DNA from 4 places in the Clostridioides sp. LIBA-6622 genome. Region 3 is predicted to be linked to each of the others. Evidence: riboswitches for the same ligand, from Rfam matches in the RefSeq annotation. Region 3 holds a riboswitch; each other region holds the start of a gene.
What was found. Region 3 has a riboswitch for S-adenosylmethionine ahead of ACTG47_RS09710 (O-acetylhomoserine aminocarboxypropyltransferase/cysteine synthase family protein). Riboswitches for the same ligand answer to the same signal wherever they lie in the genome.
Positions count from the first base shown of each region.

Region 1: it holds a riboswitch for S-adenosylmethionine, as region 3 does, so the genes downstream of both, ACTG47_RS05740 (homoserine dehydrogenase) here and ACTG47_RS09710 (O-acetylhomoserine aminocarboxypropyltransferase/cysteine synthase family protein) in region 3, are expected to answer to the same signal.
Region 2: it holds a riboswitch for S-adenosylmethionine, as region 3 does, so the genes downstream of both, metK (methionine adenosyltransferase) here and ACTG47_RS09710 (O-acetylhomoserine aminocarboxypropyltransferase/cysteine synthase family protein) in region 3, are expected to answer to the same signal.
Region 4: it holds a riboswitch for S-adenosylmethionine, as region 3 does, so the genes downstream of both, ACTG47_RS07450 (methionine ABC transporter ATP-binding protein) here and ACTG47_RS09710 (O-acetylhomoserine aminocarboxypropyltransferase/cysteine synthase family protein) in region 3, are expected to answer to the same signal.

Region 1 is NZ_CP196998.1:1,187,735-1,193,921, reverse strand. It holds gene ACTG47_RS05740 (homoserine dehydrogenase) at 75-1,277, opposite strand; SAM riboswitch class I at 1,380-1,486, opposite strand; gene ACTG47_RS05735 (YhbY family RNA-binding protein) at 1,578-1,946, opposite strand; gene obgE (GTPase ObgE) at 1,976-3,253, opposite strand; gene rpmA (50S ribosomal protein L27) at 3,364-3,654, opposite strand; gene ACTG47_RS05720 (ribosomal-processing cysteine protease Prp) at 3,668-3,985, opposite strand; gene rplU (50S ribosomal protein L21) at 4,000-4,311, opposite strand; gene ACTG47_RS05710 (Rne/Rng family ribonuclease) at 4,412-5,833, opposite strand; gene ACTG47_RS05705 (TIGR03936 family radical SAM-associated protein) at 5,851-6,187, opposite strand, start outside.
Region 2 is NZ_CP196998.1:177,576-183,762, reverse strand. It holds gene recD2 (SF1B family DNA helicase RecD2) at 1-1,445, opposite strand, end outside; gene ACTG47_RS01215 (YkvI family membrane protein) at 1,705-2,802, opposite strand; gene metK (methionine adenosyltransferase) at 3,121-4,314, opposite strand; SAM riboswitch class I at 4,451-4,554, opposite strand; gene yyaC (spore protease YyaC) at 4,743-5,252, shown strand; gene fabZ (3-hydroxyacyl-ACP dehydratase FabZ) at 5,356-5,784, opposite strand; gene mreB (rod shape-determining protein MreB) at 5,800-6,187, opposite strand, start outside.
Region 3 is NZ_CP196998.1:2,001,732-2,007,918, forward strand. It holds gene ACTG47_RS09705 (calcium-translocating P-type ATPase, PMCA-type) at 1-2,185, shown strand, start outside; SAM riboswitch class I at 2,239-2,341, shown strand; gene ACTG47_RS09710 (O-acetylhomoserine aminocarboxypropyltransferase/cysteine synthase family protein) at 2,448-3,713, shown strand; gene ACTG47_RS09715 (homoserine O-succinyltransferase) at 3,743-4,633, shown strand; gene ACTG47_RS09720 (TetR/AcrR family transcriptional regulator) at 4,805-5,437, shown strand; gene ACTG47_RS09725 (MarR family winged helix-turn-helix transcriptional regulator) at 5,770-6,187, shown strand, end outside.
Region 4 is NZ_CP196998.1:1,554,524-1,560,710, forward strand. It holds gene ACTG47_RS07430 (DUF3793 family protein) at 1-110, opposite strand, end outside; gene ACTG47_RS07435 (hypothetical protein) at 356-955, shown strand; gene ACTG47_RS07440 (DUF4097 family beta strand repeat-containing protein) at 1,162-2,076, opposite strand; gene ACTG47_RS07445 (TetR/AcrR family transcriptional regulator) at 2,160-2,822, opposite strand; SAM riboswitch class I at 3,221-3,327, shown strand; gene ACTG47_RS07450 (methionine ABC transporter ATP-binding protein) at 3,438-4,403, shown strand; gene ACTG47_RS07455 (methionine ABC transporter permease) at 4,396-5,052, shown strand; gene ACTG47_RS07460 (MetQ/NlpA family ABC transporter substrate-binding protein) at 5,089-5,880, shown strand; gene ACTG47_RS07465 (sensor histidine kinase) at 6,028-6,187, shown strand, end outside.

The DNA of each region.
Region 1 (6,187 bases), 810 kb from region 3:
TAAAAAGGTGAAGTAAAACAAAATAAATATTTTGTTTTACTTCACCTTAAATTTTATAATTATATATAAACATATTAATCTATCTTTAATAATTTTTTTACCGATTTACTATAATTATTTCTTTTTACATCTTCCAAAAGTCTATCGATTTCATGTTCTGACTTTGCATTTACAAAAATTGCTAATTCTTCATCATCTATAATGTCATAGCTATCTACATATTTATCTAGACATTTTAAAATTCCATCTTTATTATACCCATCAAATCTAACTACAGCACTACATTCATCTTCTATAAGTCCACTTAAATCCAATCTACCTTTTGAGAAAGATTTTATATTTGCATTTCTTTTATCTATTACATCTATAATGTCAGCATAAACAGCACTACCTGTTGCACCTCTTCCAGCTCCCTTACCTACAAAAGAAAGCTCACCTACTGAATCACCTACTAAAATTACTACATTAAACTCATTATCTATCTTTGAAAGCATATTATCATTATCAACTAATGCTGGCCTAACAAATCCACTTACTTCTCCTGATTCATACTTACTTCTAGCAACTAACTTTATCTTACAATTTAATTTTTTTGCATATTCTATGTCTTTTTCATCTATTGAAGTTATTCCTTCTAATAATAAATCTTTCCAATATACTATTTTTCCATAAGATAAAGTAGATAATATAGATAATTTTCTAGCACTATCATATCCTAAAACATCTGCATCTGGGTTAACTTCTGCAAATCCCAATTCTTGTGCTTGTTTTAAAGCTACATCATATGGTAAATTTTCATCATACATCTTCGATAATATAAAATTACAAGTTCCATTCAAGATAGCATTTATACTCTTTATATTGTTACCTTCTAAAGATTCTATCAATGGCTTTAGAACTGGAATACCACCTGCCACAGATGCCTCAAATTTTATACTAACATCATTTAAGTTAGCTAATTCTATAAGGTCACTACCTCTCTCTGCAAGTAAGTCTTTATTGGCTGTTACTACATGTATCTTTTTATTTAACGCTCTTGTTACATAATCAAAAGCTGGATTCAATCCTCCAATTAATTCAACCAGTGTATCAATATCCTTATCAAATATATCTTCTATATTTGTTGTTATCTTGTCAAAATACTTCTTAGACTTATGTTTCTCTTTATTTTTAACTAAAATTCCAACTATTTCTATGTCTCTTTTTGAATTATTATTTTCTATTAAATCAATTAATCCGCTTCCTACTGTTCCATATCCTAATATTGCTATCTTCACTGTTACATACCCCCATCATTTTGATTATATTAAATTATTTATATGTATAAATATCCTAATTAAAAAAGCTTGAGTATAAACTCAAGCCATATGACGGGTTTATACTCATCTTTCAGCATAACTGCTGCAGGATTTAGCACCAATGTATAATAAAATATACTGGTTGCCGGGCTTCATAGGGCCAGTCCCTCTGCCTCTCTTGATAAGATTGCTAATTTAAATTTATGTTTAATAGTATAATACAACTTCTATCAATTGTCACTATTTTTTTTACTTATTTTACTAAAAGTATATAGGCTATTATCTAACCGCTCTTTTAGTTGGTTTCCCTTTTTTTGTAACATTATTATTTTTAATCTTTGCTTTTGCCTGTTCATGTCCTGGGAATAGTATCTTAGGTTCCTCAACATTTCTTTTATAAATAGTAAATTTAAAACCAATAGCTTGCACAAATTCAGCTCTTAGAGCTTCACATACTGCATTAGCAGTTTCTTTAGCATCAAGCCCTGCATTTTCCAGTATAGTAACCTTTACTAATTCTCTAACTCTTAACATATCATCTAATTGCTCTAAGAAACTTTCTGTGACACCTTCTTTACCAATTTGTGTAGTAGGTTTTAAAGTATTTGCCAAAGATCTTAAATACGCTCTTTGTTTTCCTTTTAACATATTTTCACCTCTATAATTCTATACTAAAATTAATTGTAAAATTCAAATTCCAATTCGTAAATTCTAACTATATCTCCATCCTCTATTCCCATCTCTCTAAGTCTGTCAAACACGCCTTGACCTTCCATAGCTTTTTGGAAATATTGAAGAGATTCCATATCATCAAAATTTACAGAATACATTATTCTTCTAAGTGCTTTACCTGTAACTACATACACTCCATCTTCAATATCTATACTCAATTCTTCTTCAGTACCAATATCAAGCTCTGGTCTGTACATTTCTTCTTCTGAAACTAATTCTATATCTTCTACTTCTTTTAGAAGTTTAGATACATAAGTTATTACATCATCTATTCCTTCACGAGTTGCAGCAGACATTTTAAAAACTGTATATCCTCTGCCCTCTAATTCATTCTTAAATGTCTCAAACTTGCTTTCATCTTCTAATATATCAAATTTATTTGCAACTACAATTTGTGGTCTCTTTGAAAGCTTTTCATTGTACAATCTAAGTTCATCATTTATCTTATCAAAATCTTCAATAGGGTCTCTGCCCTCTAATCCAGATATATCTACAATATGTATCAATACCTTAGTTCTCTCTACATGTCTTAAAAACTCATGGCCTAATCCTATCCCTTCAGAAGCACCTTCTATAATTCCAGGTATGTCTGCAAGTACAAAACTATCTCCAAACTTAGTTTGAACAACACCTAAATTTGGTGTCAATGTTGTAAAGTGATAGTTTGCAATTTTTGGTTTTGCCTTAGTTACTACTGATAGAAATGTTGATTTACCTACATTAGGAAATCCTAAAAGCCCTACATCTGCTATCATTTTAAGTTCAAGAGTTACCCATCTTTCTTCTCCATCTGTACCAGACTTTGCAAAAGCTGGAGCTTGTCTTACTGCATTGGCAAAGTGTTGATTTCCTTTACCACCTATACCACCTTTTGCAACTACAGCTATATCTCCTTCTTTCTTTAAATCTGCTAATACAAGACCTGTAGCCTCATCTCTTATTACTGTGCCTGCTGGTACTTTTAATACTAAATTTTCTCCATTTTTACCAGCTCTTTTACCTTTGCTTCCGTCGCCACCATTTTGAGCTTGATATTTTTTTTGGTACTTAAAGTCCATTAGAGTTCTAAGACCTAAATCAACTTCAAATATGATGCTTGCTCCACGACCACCATCTCCGCCATCTGGTCCACCAGCTGGAACGTATTTTTCTCTTCTAAATGCTACCGAACCATTTCCACCATTTCCAGCCCTAACAAATATTCTTGCCTTATCTATAAACAAATTCTTCACCTACTTAATTAAAAACTTTTAATTAGCATTACCAAAAACACTATTATAAATTCATCAGTACTATAAGAAAAAGGAGTGCCTCAACACTCCTTTTATGTATATTACTCAGCTATTGCTACTGGATATATACTAACTTTTTTTCTCTTCTTGTCTTTTCTTTCGAATTTAACAGTACCATCAACTAATGCAAATAAAGTATCATCGCTACCTTTTCCAACATTAGTTCCTGGATGTATTTTAGTTCCTCTTTGTCTAACTATTATACTTCCAGCAGTTACTAATTGACCATCAAATCTTTTAACACCTAATCTTTTAGATATAGAATCTCTCCCATTTTTAGAAGAACCTACCCCTTTTTTAGATGCTAATAATTGTAAATTCATGTTTAACATATGGAGTCACCCCCTACTTTTTTAAAATTTTTATATTTTTTGGGTATTCCCGTTTAATTTCTTCAACCGCTAATTGAAAGTGATTTAGTAATAATTGTGCATCTTTTATATGTATATCTTTAACTATACATTCTATATGACCTTCTTCTCCTATTACTTTTTCAAATTCAATCTTTTGTAATTTGTCTAAAGAATTTATAACTGCAATAGCATTAGATGTAACTGCAGCACACACTATATCATAGCCTATTTCAGCAAAATCAGCATGTCCCTTTAAACAAAAACCTTGTATCAAGAAATCATCATTATAATAATACTTTACTTTTATCATAACTTGACCAACAACTAAGCGTTTATTTTTTCTACAACTATCTTAGTATATGATTGACGATGTCCTTGTTTTCTTCTGTAATCTTTTTTTGCTTTATACTTGAAAACAATAACTTTCTTAGCTTTACCTTGTTCAACAACTTTAGCTTGAACAGATGCTCCTTCTACTACTGGAGAACCTAATTTTAATTCTCCATCTTTAGAGCAAGCTAATACTTCGTTTAAAGTAACAACATCACCTGCGTTAGCTTCTAATTTTTCAACGAATAATACATCACCTTCAGAAACTTTATATTGCTTCCCACCAGTCTTTACTATAGCGTACATTAAATACACCTCCTCGGCCTCAAACTCGCCAGTACAAGGTACTTCATTGGAAGATTTAAACCTTTACTGTGCGGCATTACAATTATTAATTATAAAATATTTACATTTTATTGTCAACTATTTTATCGAAAATAACATTGGTTTTATTGTGTTTTAATGTACAATTTGCAGTTAAAGAAATCTTTATATTATATTTTTCACCAATTTTATCAATTATATCCATATAATATTCTTTTATTTGTTCAAAAATTAAATCATTAAACTCTATTATTATGTTTTTGTAGACTGTATGCTCACTTATTCTCATAATTTCTTTTTCAATGCCATCTACCATATGATGTATAGATTTTATCATTTGTGCACCATCACAACATGGACAAGACATTAAATAATATTTATCAATAGACTCTTTTTCCCTACGCCTTGCAACTTCTACTAAACCAAGCTTCGTCATACCTAACACTTCCGCTTTTCTTTTATCTTTATTAAATTCTTCCTCTAATATGTGTAAAACTTCATTTTGATGCTTCTTTTTATGCATATCAATAAAATCAATTATTATTATTCCAGCTATATCTCTAATTCTAAGCTGTCTTACAATTTCTTTTGCAGCTTCAATATTAGTTTTGTAAACAGTCTCATCAAGTTTGCCAGTTCCAACAAACTTACCTGTATTTACATCTATAACTGTAAGAGCTTCTGTCTTTTCTATTACTAGATAACCTCCACTCTTTAACCATACCTTTTTATTTAATAACTTTTCTATTTGGGATTCTATTCTGTATAAATCAAATACATCCCTATTTTCTTCAAGACATAGTTTATCAACATACGTATTGTCTATTCCTTTTAAAATAGACTTGAGTTCACAATATCTATCATAACTATTAATAATTATAGATTCAATATCATCATTTACATTATCTTTTACATATTTGGTTGCAAAGTCTAAAGATTTATATAATAATTTTGGTCCTATACCAAGTTTATATTCTTTTAAAATATTTTCATATTGTAATTTTAACTCTTCTATATCTTTTTTTATTTCATCATGAGTACAACCTTGAGCTTCAGTTCTTATTATGAGTCCTAAATTTTCTTTATTCACTGCTTTAGTAATTTTTTTTAGTCTAAATCTTTCTTTTTCATCAATAATTTTATTTGATATTGTAGTTCTATCATTAGAAGGTATATAGACAATATACCTTCCCGAAATACTAATTTCAGTGTTTAATTTTGCACCTTTAGTTCCTATCTCTTCTTTATTTACTTGAACTAAAATATCTTGACCAGATTTTATAGTACTTCCTTTTTTCAATTGTAAATAAGCAAGTTTTTTAAAGCCAATATCTACAAAACAAGCTTCTATCCCTGGTATAACTTTTTTTACAATTCCACGATATATATTTGATACAGTCTTTTTATTTAAATTATCTTCAACAAAAAGCTCTGTTAATCTTTCATCTTCAAGTATTGCTGTTTTCTGAGACCCTACTAAGGACTCAATAACTATCTTCTTCACAACTTCACCTCTCGAGCCTACATAGGAGTCACTAATTCCCCATCTTCTAATACATATAAATCTCTTCTCAATATATCAACATCTAATGGGTCAATATTCAATTCAAACATTTCTAATATTTTTGGAATAAGTATATTAGTATTTAAATTAGTCTTTGAACCTGTAGCTATAGTAGCAGTAAGAGTAATATGTTCATCTTCTAAATTTAAAACATCAAAAGTTCTTATCATAGGTCTTATGTCAACTTCAACCATCTTACCTTTTTTATTCTTCTTTGTTATAATTATCTCTTTATTATTCATAAAATCAATTACTTTTCTTTTTACAAACTCTTTAGTTAGAGGTCTCTTCAAT
Region 2 (6,187 bases), 1.8 Mb from region 3:
GCTTGTCTAAAAATTTCATTTAATTTAACTACATTTATGATATTAGAATCAATCATATCTTTAAGTACATTTCCAGCTCCTACAGAAGGTAATTGGTCACTATCTCCAACCAAAATTACCCTTGTTCCTAGTTTTATAGCTTTAAGCAAGTTGTACATTAAAATAATATCTACCATTGAGACCTCATCAACAATTATTACATCTGAATTTATTGGGTCTTCTTCATCTTTGAAAAAAGTTAAATCATCATCTGTTGAAAAACCCATTTCCAACAGTCTATGTATAGTTTTTGCTTCTTTATCAGAAGTTTCACTCATTCTCTTTGCTGCTCTTCCTGTGGGAGCTGCTAAGGTTACACTTTTACCATTATTCTCAAATATTTCTATGATAGAATTAATAGTGGTTGTCTTACCAGTTCCTGGACCACCAGTTATAATTAATACTCCACTATTAATAGATTCTTTAACTGCTAAAATTTGTTTTTCTGCTAACTTGATTTTTTTATCTTCTTCCAAAATATTAATTTCACTATCTAGATCTATTTTCAGGTCTTCGAATTCATACTGTGATAATTTTACTATTTGACTACACACTCCATTTTCAGCTAAATAGTATGGCATAAGATATATAAGATTTTCATTGTTTACTTTCTCTATATGTATTTTTTGATTATAAACTAGCATCATTATGCACTCTTTTATTATCTCTCCATTTAACTCCAATAATTTTTCCGAATCTTGTATTAAAACATATTCTGGTAAGTACGTATGTCCATTGCCTAGAGATTTATTTAAAGTGTATAAAATTCCCTGACAAACTCTATCTTTGGAATTTTTATCTATACCAATTTTATTAGCTATACTATCAGCCACCTTAAATCCAATTCCTCTTATATCTTCAGCAAGTTGATATGGATTTCTATTTATAACTTCTATTGCATTGCTTTTATATTTTTTATATATTTTTAAACAGTAATTTGGTGTTATTCCAAAAGGAGATAGTTCTATTATTATATTTCTCAGTTCCCTATCTTCTTCATAGCTTTTTACTATTTGTTTTATCTTTTTACTCCCTATACCCTCTACTTCTTGCAGTCTTTCTGGTGAATTTTGTATCACATTTAGTGTATCTACACCAAACTTATCAATTATTCTCTTAGCCATTTTTTCACCAATACCATGTATCATTCCAGAAGATAAATAAACATAAATTCCTTCTAAGGATGAGGGTGTCACTGGCATAAAACTATTCACTTCAAACTGAGTACCATAAATTTTATGGTTTACCCATTTACCTTCAACTTCTATACTTTCTCCAATTGCCAAAGTAGGCATACACCCTACAATTACAATTTCATCCTTTTCATTTACTAGATGAGCTATTGTATATCCATTGTCCTCATTTTTAAAGACTATTTCACTTATCATTCCTTCTAATTTTTCCATTTTTATCTCCTAAAAATACTAATACTCGCTCCAGTTAAGTTAGTGTATTTTATATGTTAAACTATGATAGTGCTAGAAAAGTTTTTATATTTTTATACTTAACGTAATTTCCAACTATTATACATTTTATCAGAAACAAAAAAATTGTGCATCCAAAAAATATGGCACCTTAAAAGACAGGTGCCATATTTCAATACCTATTTTATTTTAATTGCTTTATGTGTATCTATAAAGTAAATTTGATAAATTTATTCTAATGCTAACTTATTTCAGATTTGTTTTCCTTATATCCACTGGTCTTAGTAATTCTTCTATAAAGCATACATAGTAAAATTAAAATTCCCATGTAACCTGTATATGGATATAGTGTTCCTACTAGTTTATCAAATGGTAATAGGCCTCCTATACATGCTAATATACTTACTACTATTGTTATCATTCTAAATTTAGGATGGTCATCTTCTACAAATCTGTTAGTTACTGACCATAATAGTGGTACTGCTGTTGTGTATATTCCTAATAAAAGTACTACTGAGAATAAAATACCTATTATTGGAGATATCTTATCAGCTAAGTAAAGTGCTGGTATCTCTTTTGTATATATATTTCCTATGTCTGAAAGTAATGCTAAATTCATCATTATAGCTGCTGCCATAAGGGCTACTCCACCTACTATACCACCCCACACAGCATCTTTCTTATTTACTGCAGAAGAACCCATTCCTGTCAAGAATGTGATTACTATTATTACATTATAACAAGTATAAAGTACACCTGAGAAATACCCACTTGATGTAGCAGTTTTGATATTTAGACTATCAACCATAGCCCCAGCATTTGGTAAAGCATCAATATTGCTACATAAACTAATAGCTCCTACTAAAAGTGTAAATATTATTATTATAGGACCTATATTACCTAGTATCTTAGAAAGTCTTGTTAAACCTAAAGAAACAGTTATTAGGGAAACGATTGCCATACCAATCCTACCTACATATGGATTTAATCCATAGTACTCTGATAGTGTAGCTCCTGCTCCTGCAATCATTATTACTAGTGTTCCAAATAAAAATAATGGTCCAAACCATTCAAAGAATGTACCAAGATATTTTCCACAATATACTTGATAAATCTTTATTGGCTCTTTAAGCTTTAACTCTCTTCCTTTATCTATAACTTCTGCTCCAAACCATGAAAATAATACCATAGATATTATTCCACCTATAATACCAGCATATCCATAAAACGTAAAAAATTGCAATATCTCTTGACCAGTTGCAAATCCAGAACCTATTACAGTAGCTACATAAGCTCCAGCAAAACTTATAACAGTTTTAATATTTACTTTGCCTGACATACACTACTCCCCCCTAATTAAAATAATTTTTTAAGTGTAAGTTTATTAAGATTATATTAGACGTATTATTATGATATTTCAATATATTTTTAATTATTTAACAGTAGTTAACACAATCTTAACCATTATTTAACATATTGACCATAATATGTACTCATTTAGTATAATATTATAAAATAAAATATACTATTCTAATTAAATACTGTTTATTTATTATATGATGAAAAATTAACATTTATTAAAAATATTTAATCTACAATAAAAAAACTGTTAGAAAGTAATCATAGAATTACATTCTAACAGTTTCTTAGTTAAAAATTATTCACCTAAAGCATCTTTTTTTAATTGCTCAACTTTGTCAATTTTTTCCCAAGGTAAATCTATATCAGTTCTACCAAAGTGACCATAAGCAGCAACTTTTTTGTAAAGAGGCTTTCTTAAATCTAAGTCTCTTATTATAGCTCCTGGTCTTAAATCAAAGTGTTTTTCTACTAATTCAACAAGCTTTTCCTCTGAAACTTTGCCTGTCCCAAAAGTATCTATGAATATAGATAATGGTCTAGCTATACCTATAGCATATGCAAGTTCTATCTCACATTTATCTGCAAGACCAGCTGCAACAATATTTTTAGCAACATATCTAGCAGCATAAGCAGCAGATCTATCAACTTTTGTAGGGTCTTTTCCTGAGAAAGCTCCTCCACCATGTCTAGAATATCCACCATAAGTATCTATTATTATTTTTCTTCCTGTAAGACCTGTATCTCCTTGAGGCCCTCCTATAACGAATCTTCCTGTTGGATTTATATAAATTTTAGTTTCTTCATCAAGTAATTCAGCTGGTATAACTGCTTTAATAACATGATTAATTATATCTTCTCTTATTTTATCATTTGATACTGTTTCACAATGTTGAGCTGATATAAGAACCGTATGCACTCTTATAGCTTTATTTCCTTCATATTCAACAGTAACTTGAGTTTTTCCATCTGGTCTTAAATAATCAACTATACCTGTCTTTCTAACTTCTGTAAGTCTTCTTGATAACTTATGAGCTAAAGATATTGGAAGTGGCATTAATTCTGGAGTCTCATTACATGCAAATCCAAACATTATTCCTTGGTCTCCAGCCCCAACCTTTTCTATTTCTTCTTCTATCTCTTCTCCAGTCTTACTTTCTAGACCTTCATCAACTCCCATAGCTATATCTCCAGATTGTTCATCTATAGAAGTTATAACTGCACAAGTATCACAGTCAAATCCATATTTTGCTCTTGTATATCCAATCTCTCTTACTGTTTCTCTTACTAGTTTAGGAATATCTACATAAGCAGATGTACTTATTTCTCCTGCTACTAAAACTAATCCAGTTGTAACTGTAGTTTCACAAGCTACTCTAGATTGTGGGTCTTTTTCTAATAATGCATCTAATATTGAATCTGATATTTGGTCACATATCTTATCAGGATGTCCTTCTGTAACTGATTCTGACGTAAATAAATGTCTTGCCATTTTTATTCCCCCTTATACATTCTTAATTTTTATTATAGGTTTTACCTTATTTTTAATTTTAGAAATTTTACTCAAAATAAAAAACCTCTCCTTTATAAGAAGAGGTTAATAATCGTAATTGCATACTAATTAACTGACCTCATCTTTCAAGACTTTTGTCTTGTAGGAATTAGCACCTTTTCCCATTTGGGTGGTTGCTGGGCTTCACAGGGCCTATCCCTCAGCCGCTCTTGATAAGGTAATCAAGATTTAAGTTTTATTTTACTTTACTAGCTTACTATTTTTTTAAAATTTTGTCAAGATTTTTAGTCACATTTTTCCCATTCCTTTTTTTGTAAGACAAATAAAATATTATCCCTATCTGAAATTTAAAGTTAGGTCTTTTTACTGTCTTTTATTCATATATTTTTTTGAAGGGGGTGTTCCTATTGTATTTAGCTAAAGTAAATTACAGCGATGATGATGTTATACAGATGCTAAGTTCAGTTCTAAAAACTATAATTAATGAAAATACGATTGTTGTTTGCATAGGAACAGACAGGGCTATAGGTGATACGTTAGGCCCTTTAGTTGGAACAATACTTAAGAACAGTAAATTTAAATACCCCGTTTACGGTACACTAGATAACCCTATTCACGCCTTAAATATATATGAGTCTTTAGATACTATAAAAAATACACATATACAAGGTAACTTCTTGGCTATAGATGCTTGCTTGGGGTCGCAGAGTAACATAGGTAATATACAGATTAGAGAAGGACCTATCCTGCCCGGAAAAGGTGTTGGAAAAAAACTACCTCAAATAGGAAATTATTCTATAGTAGGGATTGTAGATAAAATTGATGAAAACAATAGACTTTCATTTAATAATATACGTCTTAGCTTTATATTGGACTTAGCTGAAACAATAGCCTTAGCTTTATTAGTATCCACCTAAGTCCAATGTGAAGTAACTGATAAAATTCTTTATATAAAAAGGTAGATATTTTAGAGTATCTGATAGAATACTCAAAATTATCTACCTTTTTAATTTTGTATTTTTACTTTTCCACTAAAGCGAACATTAATTCCCCTTTACAGACAAGCTCTTCTCCAACATATGCCTTAGCATCTGCCTTAGCTATATTTCTTCTAAGAGTCGTCATTTCAACTTCCATAGTCAATGTATCTCCTGGTCTTACTTCTCTCTTAATTCTAACTTTATCTATACCTGCAAATACACCTAATTTTCCTTTATTTTCTTTTACAGACATCATTGCAACTCCACACACTTGTGCCAAAGCTTCTACTATCAATACTCCTGGCATTAGTGGATATTCTGGAAAATGACCTTGAAAAAAGGGCTCATTCACTGTTACATTTTTTATACCAACAGCTCTTTTTCCAACTTCTAACTCTGTAATCTTGTCCACTAATAAAAATGGATATCTATGTGGTATTAATTTCTTTATTTCATCTATATTTAGCATTCTAAACTCTCCTAATTATTTTCTTCTAAAAGACCCACCTGTTTCAAGTAAATCTATTGAACCCAAAGCTATACCTGTACCTTTTGCAACACAAGATAATGGCTCTTCTGCTATTGTAACAGTTATACCTGTTCTCTGTTCTATTATTTTATCTAATCCATATAATAATGAACCTCCACCAGTCATTATTATACCAACATCTCCTATATCTGCTGCTAATTCAGGAGGTGTTTTCTCTAAAACAGCATGAGTAGCAACTACTATTTGCTCAACACATTCTCTAAGTGCTTCTAGCATTTCTGTTGAATTTATAGTTATAGAACTAGGAAGTCCTGTAATTAAGTTTCTTCCTGTTATCTTCATATATTTTTCTTCTTCTCTCCTAAATGCAGAACCAATTTCA
Region 3 (6,187 bases):
AGAAACATCGAGTTTAAAAATTCAAGAAGCTTCATTAACAGGAGAATCTGTTCCATCAGAAAAAGATTCAGATACAATCTTATCTGAAGAATGTGTATTAGGAGACCGTAGCAATATGGCTTATACATCCTCAATCGTCACATATGGTAGAGGTGTAGGTGTTGTAGTTGCAACTGGTATGGATACAGAAGTGGGTAACATAGCACATCTTTTAGATTCACAAGATGATTTTGATACTCCTATAAAACGTAAACTTAATACTGTTGGGAAGACCTTAAGTGTCATAGGTATTATTGTATGCGTTATTATATTTGCAATAGGTGCATTTTATCAGAGACCTCTCTTACCAATGTTTATGATTGCAATTTCCCTTGCCATATCAATTATTCCAGAGGGATTACCTGCAACAGCTACTATTGTAATGGCTTTAGGCGTACAACGTATGGCTAAAAGAAATGCTTTAATTAGAAAATTACCTGCTGTTGAAACACTAGGAGGAGCCACAGTAATATGTTGTGATAAAACTGGTACATTAACCTTAAATAAAATGACGGTTACACATATTGCTGTAAATGGAGATTTTGAATCTGGTAAAGTTACATCAATAGATACTGCGTCTGAAAAACATCCACTAGTATATAAAGAGATTGTTTATGCTAGTGCACTTTGTAATGATGCATGTATTAATCCAGATAAAACAGATGAAATATTAGGTGACCCAACAGAGGGTGCATTAATTTTTATGGTCAACAAATTTGGAATAGATCAAGAAGCTCTTGAAGAAGAATATCCACGTGTATTTGAACAGCCTTTTGATTCTGATAGAAAATGTATGACAACTGTTCATAATATAGATGGAAATATTACTGCTTATACTAAAGGTGCAGTAGATGAAATTCTTGACTTATGTACTAAAATATTAACATCAAAAGGTGAAAGAAATATTACTGAATTGGATAAAAAGAATATACACGAATTATGTCTTACGATGTCTAAAGATGCATTGCGTGTACTTGGTTTTGCGAAGCGTGAGATTTCATCTATACCAAAAGAGGATAATGAAAACGTAGAATATGATTTGACATTTATAGGTATGGTTGGTATGATTGACCCTCCAAGAACTGAGGTAATTGATGCAGTAAATACTTGTAAAGAAGCAGGTATAAGAACTATAATGATAACAGGTGACCATAAAGTTACTGCCACAACAATAGCTCATGAATTAGGAATATGGAATGAAGGAAATACTGTTATATCTGGTGATGAACTTGATAATTTAAGTGATGATGAACTAGATAAAGCTGTTAAAAATGCTACAGTATTTGCTCGTGTATCCCCATTTGATAAACTTAGAATTATACAGTCTCTAAAAAGAATTGGAGAAGTACCAGCAATGACTGGAGATGGTGTAAATGATTCTCCTGCTTTAAAATCTGCTGATATTGGTATAGCTATGGGTATAAGTGGTACAGACGTTGCAAAAGATTCTTCTGATATGATTTTAATGGATGATAGCTTTACAACAATTGCTTATGCAATAAAAGAAGGTAGACGTGTATATAGAAATATACAGAAAGTTATACAATTCTTACTTGTTGGTAATATAGCAGAGATACTTACGTTGTTTGTTGCAATATTATTAAATTGGGATACTCCACTTCTTGCAGTTCATATTTTGTGGGTAAACCTTGCAACTGCTACACTTCCAGCTCTTGCACTTGGAGTTGACCCACCAAGTAGAAATATAATGAAGCATCAGCCAGTGAAATCAGCTACCTTATTTGAAAAAAATCTTATACAAAGAGTAGTTACTCAAGGTATATTTGTGGCAATAATGACTATTTTAGCATATAAAATTGGTCTTAATATAGAAAATCATGCTGTAGGTCAAACAATGGCATTTTGTGTATTAGCATTTTCACAAATGTTGAGAGCATTTAGCCAGCGTTCAAATACAGATTCCATGTTTAACAAAAATAATGGTAAGAACCCATTTCTTTTAATTTCATTTTTAACTTCTGCATTACTAATAGCAGTAATACTATTTGTACCTGTTTTTAGAAATGCGTTCAGTTTAACTATTTTAAATGGCTCAGAATGGCTTATAACAATCATTCTAGCCACAATGTCTGTAGTTCAAGTAGAGGTTGGAAAAGTTATTAAAAGAAAAATTTCGAAAAAATAGTTGACAAAATTAGGAAAAATATATAAGATATAAAACATAGAAAAATTAAATAAATCTTATCCAGAGAGGTGGAGGGACTGGCCCTATGAAACCCGGCAACCAGTATATTTATATACATTGGTGCTAAATCCTGCGGCGAAAGCTGAGAGATGAGTATAATTAAGCTTATACAGAGCCTGAGTTATATACTCAGGCTTTATTTATTTTAAATCTCATCTGGTAAATAGTTTAATTTTTACTAAAATCTAAGGGGGATACAAAAATGTATAATAAAGAAACAATATGTGTGCAAGGAAATTATAAACCAGGAAATGGAGAGCCAAGAGTATTACCTTTATATCAAAGTACAACTTTTAAATATAGTAGCATAGATGAACTTGCTGACTTATTTGATTTGAAGGTTGATGGACATATGTATTCAAGAATAAGCAATCCGACTGTTCAAGCTTTTGAAGAAAAAATAAGTTTGTTAGAAGGAGGAGTATCTTCTGTAGCTGTTTCATCAGGTCAATCTGCAAATATGTTAGCTGTTTTAAATGTATGTAAATCAGGAGATAGTATACTTTGTTCTTCAAAAGTATATGGAGGAACATTTAATTTATTAGGGTCTAGTCTTAAAAAATTTGGAATAGATTTAATATCCTTTGACTTAGATTCAAGTGAAGATGAAATAGTAAAACTTGCAAATGAAAGTACCAAAGTTGTGTTTGCAGAAACACTTGCAAACCCAACTCTTGAAGTTATAGATTTTGAAAAAATATCAAATGTAGCTAAGAGAGTGAATGTTCCATTTATAGTAGATAATTCACTAGCATCTCCAGTGCTTTGTAATCCTCTAAAATATGGTGCAAACATAGTTACTCATTCTACTACAAAATATCTAGATGGGCATGCTTCAAGTGTTGGGGGGATTATAGTAGATGGTGGAAACTTTAATTGGGATAATGGAAAATTTCCAGAGTTAGTGGAACCAGACCCAACATATCATGGAATAAGCTATACTCAAAAGTTTGGAAATGCTGCATATGCAACTAAGGCACGTGTTCAGCTACTTAGAGATTATGGGAACTGTTTAAGCCCATTTAATGCATATCTTACTAATTTAAATGTTGAAACACTTCACCTTAGAATGGAGAGACATAGTGAAAATGCTCTTAAAATAGCTAAGTTTTTAGAAAAACATGAAAATGTAGATTGGATTAACTATCCAGGACTTGAAGATAATAAGTATTATGAGAATGCCAAAAAGTATCTATCAAAAGGATGTAGTGGAGTTTTATCATTTGGAGTAAGAGGTGGATTAGAAAATGCCAAAAAATTTGTTGAAAAACTACAGATAGCATCTTTAGTTACACATGTTTCAGATGTAAGAACATGCGTTATACATCCAGCTTCAACTACTCATAGACAATTGACAGAAGAACAATTAATTGCGTCTGGAGTATTACCTTCACTAATAAGATTGTCCGTTGGAATAGAAAATGTAGAGGATTTGATAGCTGATTTAAATCAAGCTTTAAATTTCTAATAGTCTAAGAGAAAGAGAAGTGAGAAGAGATGGCTTTAATACTACCAAAGGGATTACCTGTTATTAATAAATTATTGGATGAAGGAATAGATGTAGTTTACAAAGAAGATTTTAATAAAGAATTAAAATATGAAGAGAATATAGATACAAAGATAGCTATATTGAATCTAATGCCTATAAAGATGGATACAGAATTAGATTTACTTAGAAGAATAGATAAAACAGGATTCAATGTATCTGTAGAATTTATTAAAATCTCAACAAGAGAAAGCAAAAGAGTATGCAATGAATATGTTAAGGATTTTTATAAAACATTTGATGAAGCCAAAGAAGAGCATTTTGATGGTTTTATAATAACAGGAGCTCCAGTTGAACAAATGGAGTTTGAAGAAGTTGATTATTGGAATGAACTAGAAGAAATAATGGATTATTCTAAAAGAAAAACTAAATCTACATTATATATATGTTGGGCGGCTCAAGCAAGTCTTTACAAATACTACAATGTAAAAAAACTTCCACTAAGTCAAAAATGTTTTGGAGTATTTAAGCATAAAGTAGATAAAAATAGTAAAATAGTAGATGGTTTTGAAAAAGAATTTTTTGCTCCACACTCAAGACATACTACTGTAAATACTGAAGCTTTAAAAAAAAATAAAGAATTGAATATTGTAAGTCATTCTAAAGAAGCTGGTCCTTATATAATTACAAATTCAAGAGATGTATTTGTAATGGGTCATAGTGAATATGACAAATACACACTTGATAAGGAGTATAAGAGAGATATAGATAAGGGCGATGAAATATCTATACCTCAAAACTATTATACGAATAATGACCCTTCACAAGAGCCAACAGTCAAATGGAAAAAACATTCTGAGTTATTGTTTAGAAATTGGATAAAAAACTATCTACTACAATAAATTTGAGATGTTATATAAAAACTAATTAAATAAGATATAGAAAACTATAGGTATAGAGATAATCTTAATGATTCTTTATACCTTATTATTTTAAAAAAAATTTGACATTATAAGAGTAGTTTTATATAATAAAACCAAACCGACTGACGGTCTGTTGAAAGGAGAAAACATATGAGAATCGTAAAAGACCCTGAAGAACGTAAAGCTGAAATATTAGATACAGCTGAAATGCTTTTTTGCACTAAAGGATATTCAAAAACTACTATAAATGATATTTTAAATGAAATTGGAATTGCAAAGGGGACTTTTTATTACTACTTTAAATCAAAAGAAGAAGTAATGGATGCAATTATAACTAGAATTATAGATAATGATATAAATATGGCAAAGAAAATTGCTTTAAATCCAGAAATTCCAGTACTTGAAAAATTTTTTCAGATATTGATGTCTCAAAGACCCAGTGTTGGAAATAGTAAAGAAAAAGTAATTGAACAATTTCATTTACCAAACAATGCAGAAATGCATCAAAAGACAATAGTTAAAACTATTCTAAACTTTACACCAATCTTAGCAGAGATAGTAGAACAAGGAGCAAGAGAAGGAGTATTCAATACAAAGTATCCAAAAGAAACAATAGAGTTTTTGATTGCTTCTTCTGAGTGTATATTTGATGAGTCGATGTTTAATTGGAATAAAGATGAAATGTTACAAAAAACAGAGGCTTTTGTTTATATTATGGAAACAACCTTAGGTGCTGATAAAGGTAGTTTTGATTTTGTACATGATATGATAATAAAGAATTAAATTTTTGCACTATTTATTAATTTATATTTTGATTTTTAGTCATACTATATTTGAGATAATTAGTTGTAATGAGATTAAAAAGTGAGAAATCGGTGTAAAATATATAAATCGATTTCTCATTAAATTTTATTGAAAATATATTGTATCAAATTAAATAACAATAAGAAAAGAGATTTATAACTGAAGTTACAATATTGTAATTGACAATAGATACTTAATACTATAATATTTAATACATTAAATATTATAGTATTAAGTATTTGCTTGTGAGATACACTTAAACCTAAGGTTAATAATCAGTAAAATAAAGCATTTTCGTAGGGAGAGTTTGTATGGATGAGATAAGTTTTAAGAAAGAGTTATTGGAATTGACTAGAGATATAAATATCAAATTTGCAACTTTATTGAGCCAGTTTTATCAACCACTTGGTATTACAGCAGTGCAAGCTTTGATTTTGTCAGAACTATGTGAACATGGAGAGAAAAAAATAAGTGATTTAGGAAAAAATTTAAATATGACAAACAGTAATGTATCAGTAATATGTCAGAGACTTGAAAAAAATGGTTTTTTAAATCGTATAAGAGATATGGAAGACCAGCGAATTGTAAAAGTAAAAGTTACAAATAAATCATTAGATATACAAGAGAGTATTTCAAGCAGTATCTTTGATGATTATTTTGAAAATATGACTAGTGAAAAATTGCAGGATATGGAAGATATAATAGAAGGTCTAGAGAAGTTAAATAAGC
Region 4 (6,187 bases), 450 kb from region 3:
TCAGCAGGCTTAGAGCCTAAAAAAACCGGACCTAAAACCTCTAAAAGCCATTTTATATATGATGAGTCAATTTTATTTTTACAACAAAATTGTGAATTACAACAAGACATAAAAGATAACCTCCTTCAAATGAAAACTAATATCAATTAATTAGATTATACTATGAATGATAATCAATATCAATAATAAATTTATATTTTTTTTATTTAGTTACTTATTTATTATAATTTCCCAAAAAATAAATTATATCTTGTTTAATTTTAGTAAATAAAAAATAAAAATATAGAAATACTAAATTAAGAAAGAAATATATTAAAATTTTTTGTAATACAAAACATCTAGGAGGATAATAAAAATGAAATTAAAAAGAACTTTATTTGTAGGACTAGCGTTAGTATTAGCTATAGGAATGACTGCATGTACTAAAAAAACAGAAGAGCCAAGTGAAAATGCAGGAAAAAATCCCAATGAATCAGTAAATAATAATGAAGGTTATATGAATTATTATTCAACAAGTTATAACGATTATATAGCAGGTTTAAATAGATATTCTATTTATGATACACCAGAAAGTATAAATAACCAGTTTAAGGATAAAGAATATCCAGGAAATGAAAAATACTTGAGTGATGTAAAAGCTGCATATAAAGATAGTAGAGATAAAATACAATCATTTGTAACATCTCTTAAAAAAGATGGTAAAACAGAAGATACAGAGTTAAAGAAAATGAATGATGAACTAATAACTGAAGGTGAAAGATTAATAAAAGATATAGATGAGAGAATAAAAAAATTAGATAATGTATCTGATGAAGATATGAAAAAAGGTCAAAATGACTTTATGAAGTTAGTTCATGGAACAGAAGATGTTGGAAATGATATAGGTAGTGGTTTTAGAAAAATGATAAAAGATATGAATGATAGACTGGGAATAACAGGAAATAATAAAAAATAATAGAGTAAATACCTAGTTAGAAAATAAAAAAGTTTTAAAATATATAGAAGCCCTAAAGAGATTATCTTTATTGGGCTTCATATTTTTTCATATTAATCATGCTTTAATAATTAAGTTGAATATTCAAATTTTTAAATAATAGTAATAGATTAATATTATACCTAATAAGAAGTATGGTGTTTTTCATAAAAAAGATATAAATATTATTATCTTGTCACATTAATATTTCCATTATTAGTTTCGACATTGATTGTTATATCAGGATGACTACCAATTATACCTTTTGCTATTCTTTTCTCAAGTGTAATATATTTTTTAAAATTAGTTGAAATCAAGCCATTTTTTGTTGTTGCTATAAACTCAAACTCTAAATCTTTAGGAAGTATAATATTAATGTCATCATTTTTATTAAAGAATGAAAGATTATCAGTCACTTTAGCATATTTGATATTTAGATTTCCAGAATTATTGGTTCTATAATTTCCTGAACCAACAGCAGATTTTATATTAGCATTTCCACTAGTGGAAGTATATGTAACATTTCCATCTATTTTGTCACAAGTTACATTACCACTGGTTGTTTCTATTTTAATTTGATTTGCTTTTAAATCTCCTAGCTTTAATGTGCCACTTGTAGAAGATAGATAGATATCTTTGGCTTTTGCTACATTAAAATGAATAGTTCCAGTTGTACTGTCAGAATGCAGTGATGATAAGAGAATATCAATATTTGAAAAATCAATATTTCCATCAGTTGTCGTGACAGTTAAATTTTCATGGTAAGATGTAGGCAAGTAAACTTCAATATAACGTGAAAAACTACCTTTGAAAAGAGGCTTACCCCCCTCACTGATTTTGATGCTGTTACTGTCTTGATTTATTTTTGCATGGTAACTATTTTTATTGGTTGTCATATACTCCTTGATAATTAGTTCATCACTTTCACTTTCAAAAAATGCTATTTTTTCTTCATCATATGAAATGGTCAAGTTTAATATATCATCCAAAGAAAAATGAAGTTCGTTTGCCAGTGAAGAAGTTTGTGAATGAGAGCATCCAGTAAAAGTTAACATACATGTTGCCATAGCAATACAAATCGTAATTTGTTTTTTAAGTTTCATATTATTTTACATCTCCTTTGTAGTAAATGAATAGTTCATTCATAATAAATGTAAAAATTAGAGGTCATAGAGACCTACCAATTTTATTTTTTGTATGCAGTTATAATGTTATCCATACAAATCTGTTTTGCCAAATCCGATGAAATATCTTGTGTTTGAAAAGAAGTATAGTGAATGTCCATAGCCCACCAAGATAAAATTTCGATTATAAGTGTAGTAGATAGTTCAATATGTTCTAACTGACGAACAATTCCTCTTGTAATAAACTCAGTCATATAATGTGTCATAGTATCAAGAAACTGTTTGCGATAGGTTATATAATACTCTGATAGTCTTTTAAAATCAAATTGATTTTTTTCTATAAACAAACACCCAACAGCATATTGAGAAAGAATATCAAATGAATCAGATATAAATTCTTCAAAGCTATAACCTATAAGATTATTCTTAAGATGTGAAGCAAAAGTGTCTCCAGATTTTTTAAAAATATCAATAATCTGATTTTCTAATCCAATAAACAAATCATTTGTAATTGGTTTTGAAAAACTATTATTAATGAAATCAGGTTCTATTGTACATTTAAGGATAAAGTGCATAATTTCCTTTTTACCTGCAAAGTTAAGATAAATTGTACCTACAGAAACGCCTACTGCTTTTGCTATGTGGTTAATCTGAGTTTTTGTATACCCTTGCTTAATGAATAAAGTTGTGGCAGCATCAGATATGTCTTTAATACGTTGGTCCAAGTGTTTCACCTCCTTATGAATGAATTGTTCATTTATAAAAATAATAGCTTCTTCTATTTGAATTGTCAACTCTAAAAAATTAAAGAAATTAAGATTATAATTTATTTAGTGGTTAGTTTTTTATGTTTTTACTTTATTTATAGGAGATATGGATAGTTTACTATCATGTAATATATTTTTTATATTAATGATAATTTAATGGTTATATAATATTATACAACCATTAAAAATACAAAGGTTTAGATGATATAAAATCAATAAAAAATAATTATTTATTTTTGCTAAAACTAATAAAAAATAAGAAATTTAAATAAATTTATTGACAAATATTATTAATGAATATATCATATATAACATAGCAACAAATGATAATCAAATTAAATTTTAAATTAAATAACGTCTTATCAAGAGTGGTGGAGGGACTGGCCCTTTGAAACCCGGCAACCAGTATATTTTATATACATTGGTGCTAAATCCTGCAACTAATATAGTTGATAGATGAGTATAAATAGCTTTCTAAGCCTGAGTTTATACTCAGGCTTTTATTTAGTTATATATAAAATACATAAGCGAGGATAAACATAAAAACTGAGCATAATATAGGGAGGAAATTTTATGATTAGCATAAAAAATGTTAATAAGTATTATGGAAAGATTCAAGTGCTTAAAGATGTAAGTATTGAGATAGAATCTGGAGAAATTTTTGGAATAATAGGTCATAGTGGTGCAGGAAAATCAACACTACTTAGATGTATAAATGGCTTAGAAGAATATCAAGAAGGTAATGTACTTGTTTCTGATAAAGAAGTAAAGTCATTAAATGAAAAGCAAATGAGAGATTTAAGAAAAGAGTTAGGTATGATTTTTCAACACTTTTCATTACTTGAGAGAAGAACTGTATTTGATAATGTAGCATTACCATTGGAATGTTTTGGATATACAAAATCAGAGATAAAGAAAAGAGTTTTAGAGTTATTAGAAGTGGTTGGAATATCTGAGAAGAAAAATGATAAACCTAGAAATTTAAGTGGTGGCCAAAAACAAAGAGTTGCAATTGCCAGAGCCTTAGCACTAAATCCACAAGTACTTCTTTGTGATGAGGCAACTTCAGCATTAGACCCAAATACTACAAAATCAATTCTTTCATTACTTGAAGATATAAATAAAAAATTAGGAATAACAATAATTGTTGTAACTCATCAAATGGAAGTTATAAAACAGATTTGTGGAAGAGTAGCAATAATGGAAAATGGAGAAGTACTAGAGGTAGGAGATACAGAAGAGATTTTCTTAAGAAATACTAAGGGACTTAGAAAATTAATAGGTGAAGAAAGTATAATTTTACCAAAAGGAACAAATATAAAGATACTATTCCCTAAAGATATTTCTAATGACGCTATTATAACGACTATGGCAAGAGAACTGAATATAGATGTATCTATAATATTTGGTAAATTAGAACAATTTAAAGAAGATATTTTAGGTTCACTTATCATAAATGTTTCAGATAAAAGTGGAGAACAAGTAAAACAATATCTAACTAGTAAAGGCATAAGATGGGAGGAAATGATAAATGAATAGTTTAATCGACTTTTTAACAACACTATTTCCAAGTGCATTGTTACAAACTTTGTATATGGTTATAGTACCAACTATAGTAGCAACAATATTAGGATTTATATTAGCAATCATATTAGTAGTCACAAAACCAGATGGATTAAAACCAAATAGCACAATAAATAGTGTTTTAGGGTTTATAGTAAATATATTTAGAAGTTTCCCATTTATGATACTTATAGTTGCAATGATTCCAATAACTAGATTAATAGTTGGAACAAGTATAGGGGAAACTGCTGCAATAGTACCAATAACTATTGGTGCAGCGCCATTTATCGCTAGAATCATAGAAAGTTCACTAAATGAAGTTGACAAGGGATTGATAGAAGCTGCAAGGTCTTTTGGGGCTACAAAGAGACAAATAGTATTTAAAGTTATGATAAAGGAAGCTATGCCTTCAATAGTATCTGGGATTACATTATCAATAATATCTATACTTGGTTATACAGCTATGGCAGGTGCAGTCGGAGCTGGAGGATTAGGTAATGTAGCGCTTATCTATGGATATCAAAGATTCGATACAGCAGTAATGGTGTATACAGTAATAGCACTTGTAATATTAGTTCAGATAATACAAGGTATAGGAAATCTAGCTTACAAGAAACTAAAATAATTTAATCATAAATATTTTAAAGAGGGGGAGCAAAAAATGAAATTAAAAAAATTATTATCAGTAGCATTGGTGTCAGCAATAGCAATATCAGCAGTTGGTTGTTCAAACAAAGAGGATAAGAAAATACTAGTAGGGGCTTCATCAAATCCACATGCAAAGATATTGGAAGTAGCAAAACCTTTATTAAAAGAAAAAGGATATGATTTAGAAGTAAAAATATTTGATGACTATGTACTTCCAAACACAGCTTTAGATGAAGGTTCTTTGGATGCTAACTTCTTTCAACATATTCCGTTTTTAGAGGAAACTGTGAAAGAGAAAGGATATAAACTTACGTATACATCTAAAGTCCATATAGAGCCAATGGGATTCTATTCAGAAAAAGTTAAGTCATTAGATGAAATAAAAGATGGAGCAGTTATAGCAGTACCAAATGATGCAACTAATGGAGCTAGAGCACTTAAATTATTAGCAAAACATAAATTAATCGAAGTAAAAGATGGAGAACTTATAACTAAAAAAGATATAACTAAAAATCCTAAAAATATACAAATAAAAGAAATGAATGCAGAGCAATTACCAACAGTATTAAAAGATGTTGATGGAGCAGTTATAAATTCCAATTACGCTTTAACAGCTAACTTAAATCCTACTAAGGATGCTATAGTAATAGAGTCAAATGATTCTCCATATGTGAATATAATAGCTTGTAGAGAAGATAATAAAGACAGTGATAAGATGAAAGCTTTATCAGAAGCTATGAACAGTAAAGAAGTTAAAAAATTTATACAAGACGAATATAAAGGAAGTATAGTTCCAGCTTTTTAAATTGAATATACAAAATCTATAAAATGAGTAAAATTAAAAATATTTACTCATTTTTTTTTATAACTAGAAAGTGACAAATTTTTTGGAAGAATTGTGGTAACATATTTATAGGTAAAACTATATAAAAATGAAGAAGTGGTGGGGAATATGGAATCTAAGGGAACTTTAAGCAAGAATAAGGTCTATATACTAGCTAATGGGGTATTTTTGATTATTGCACTTTTAAATATAAATTTGTATACAGTTTCTATAAATATGTATAGGATAATTTTACTCTGGATATTTGGATATTCTATAGTTTATATAA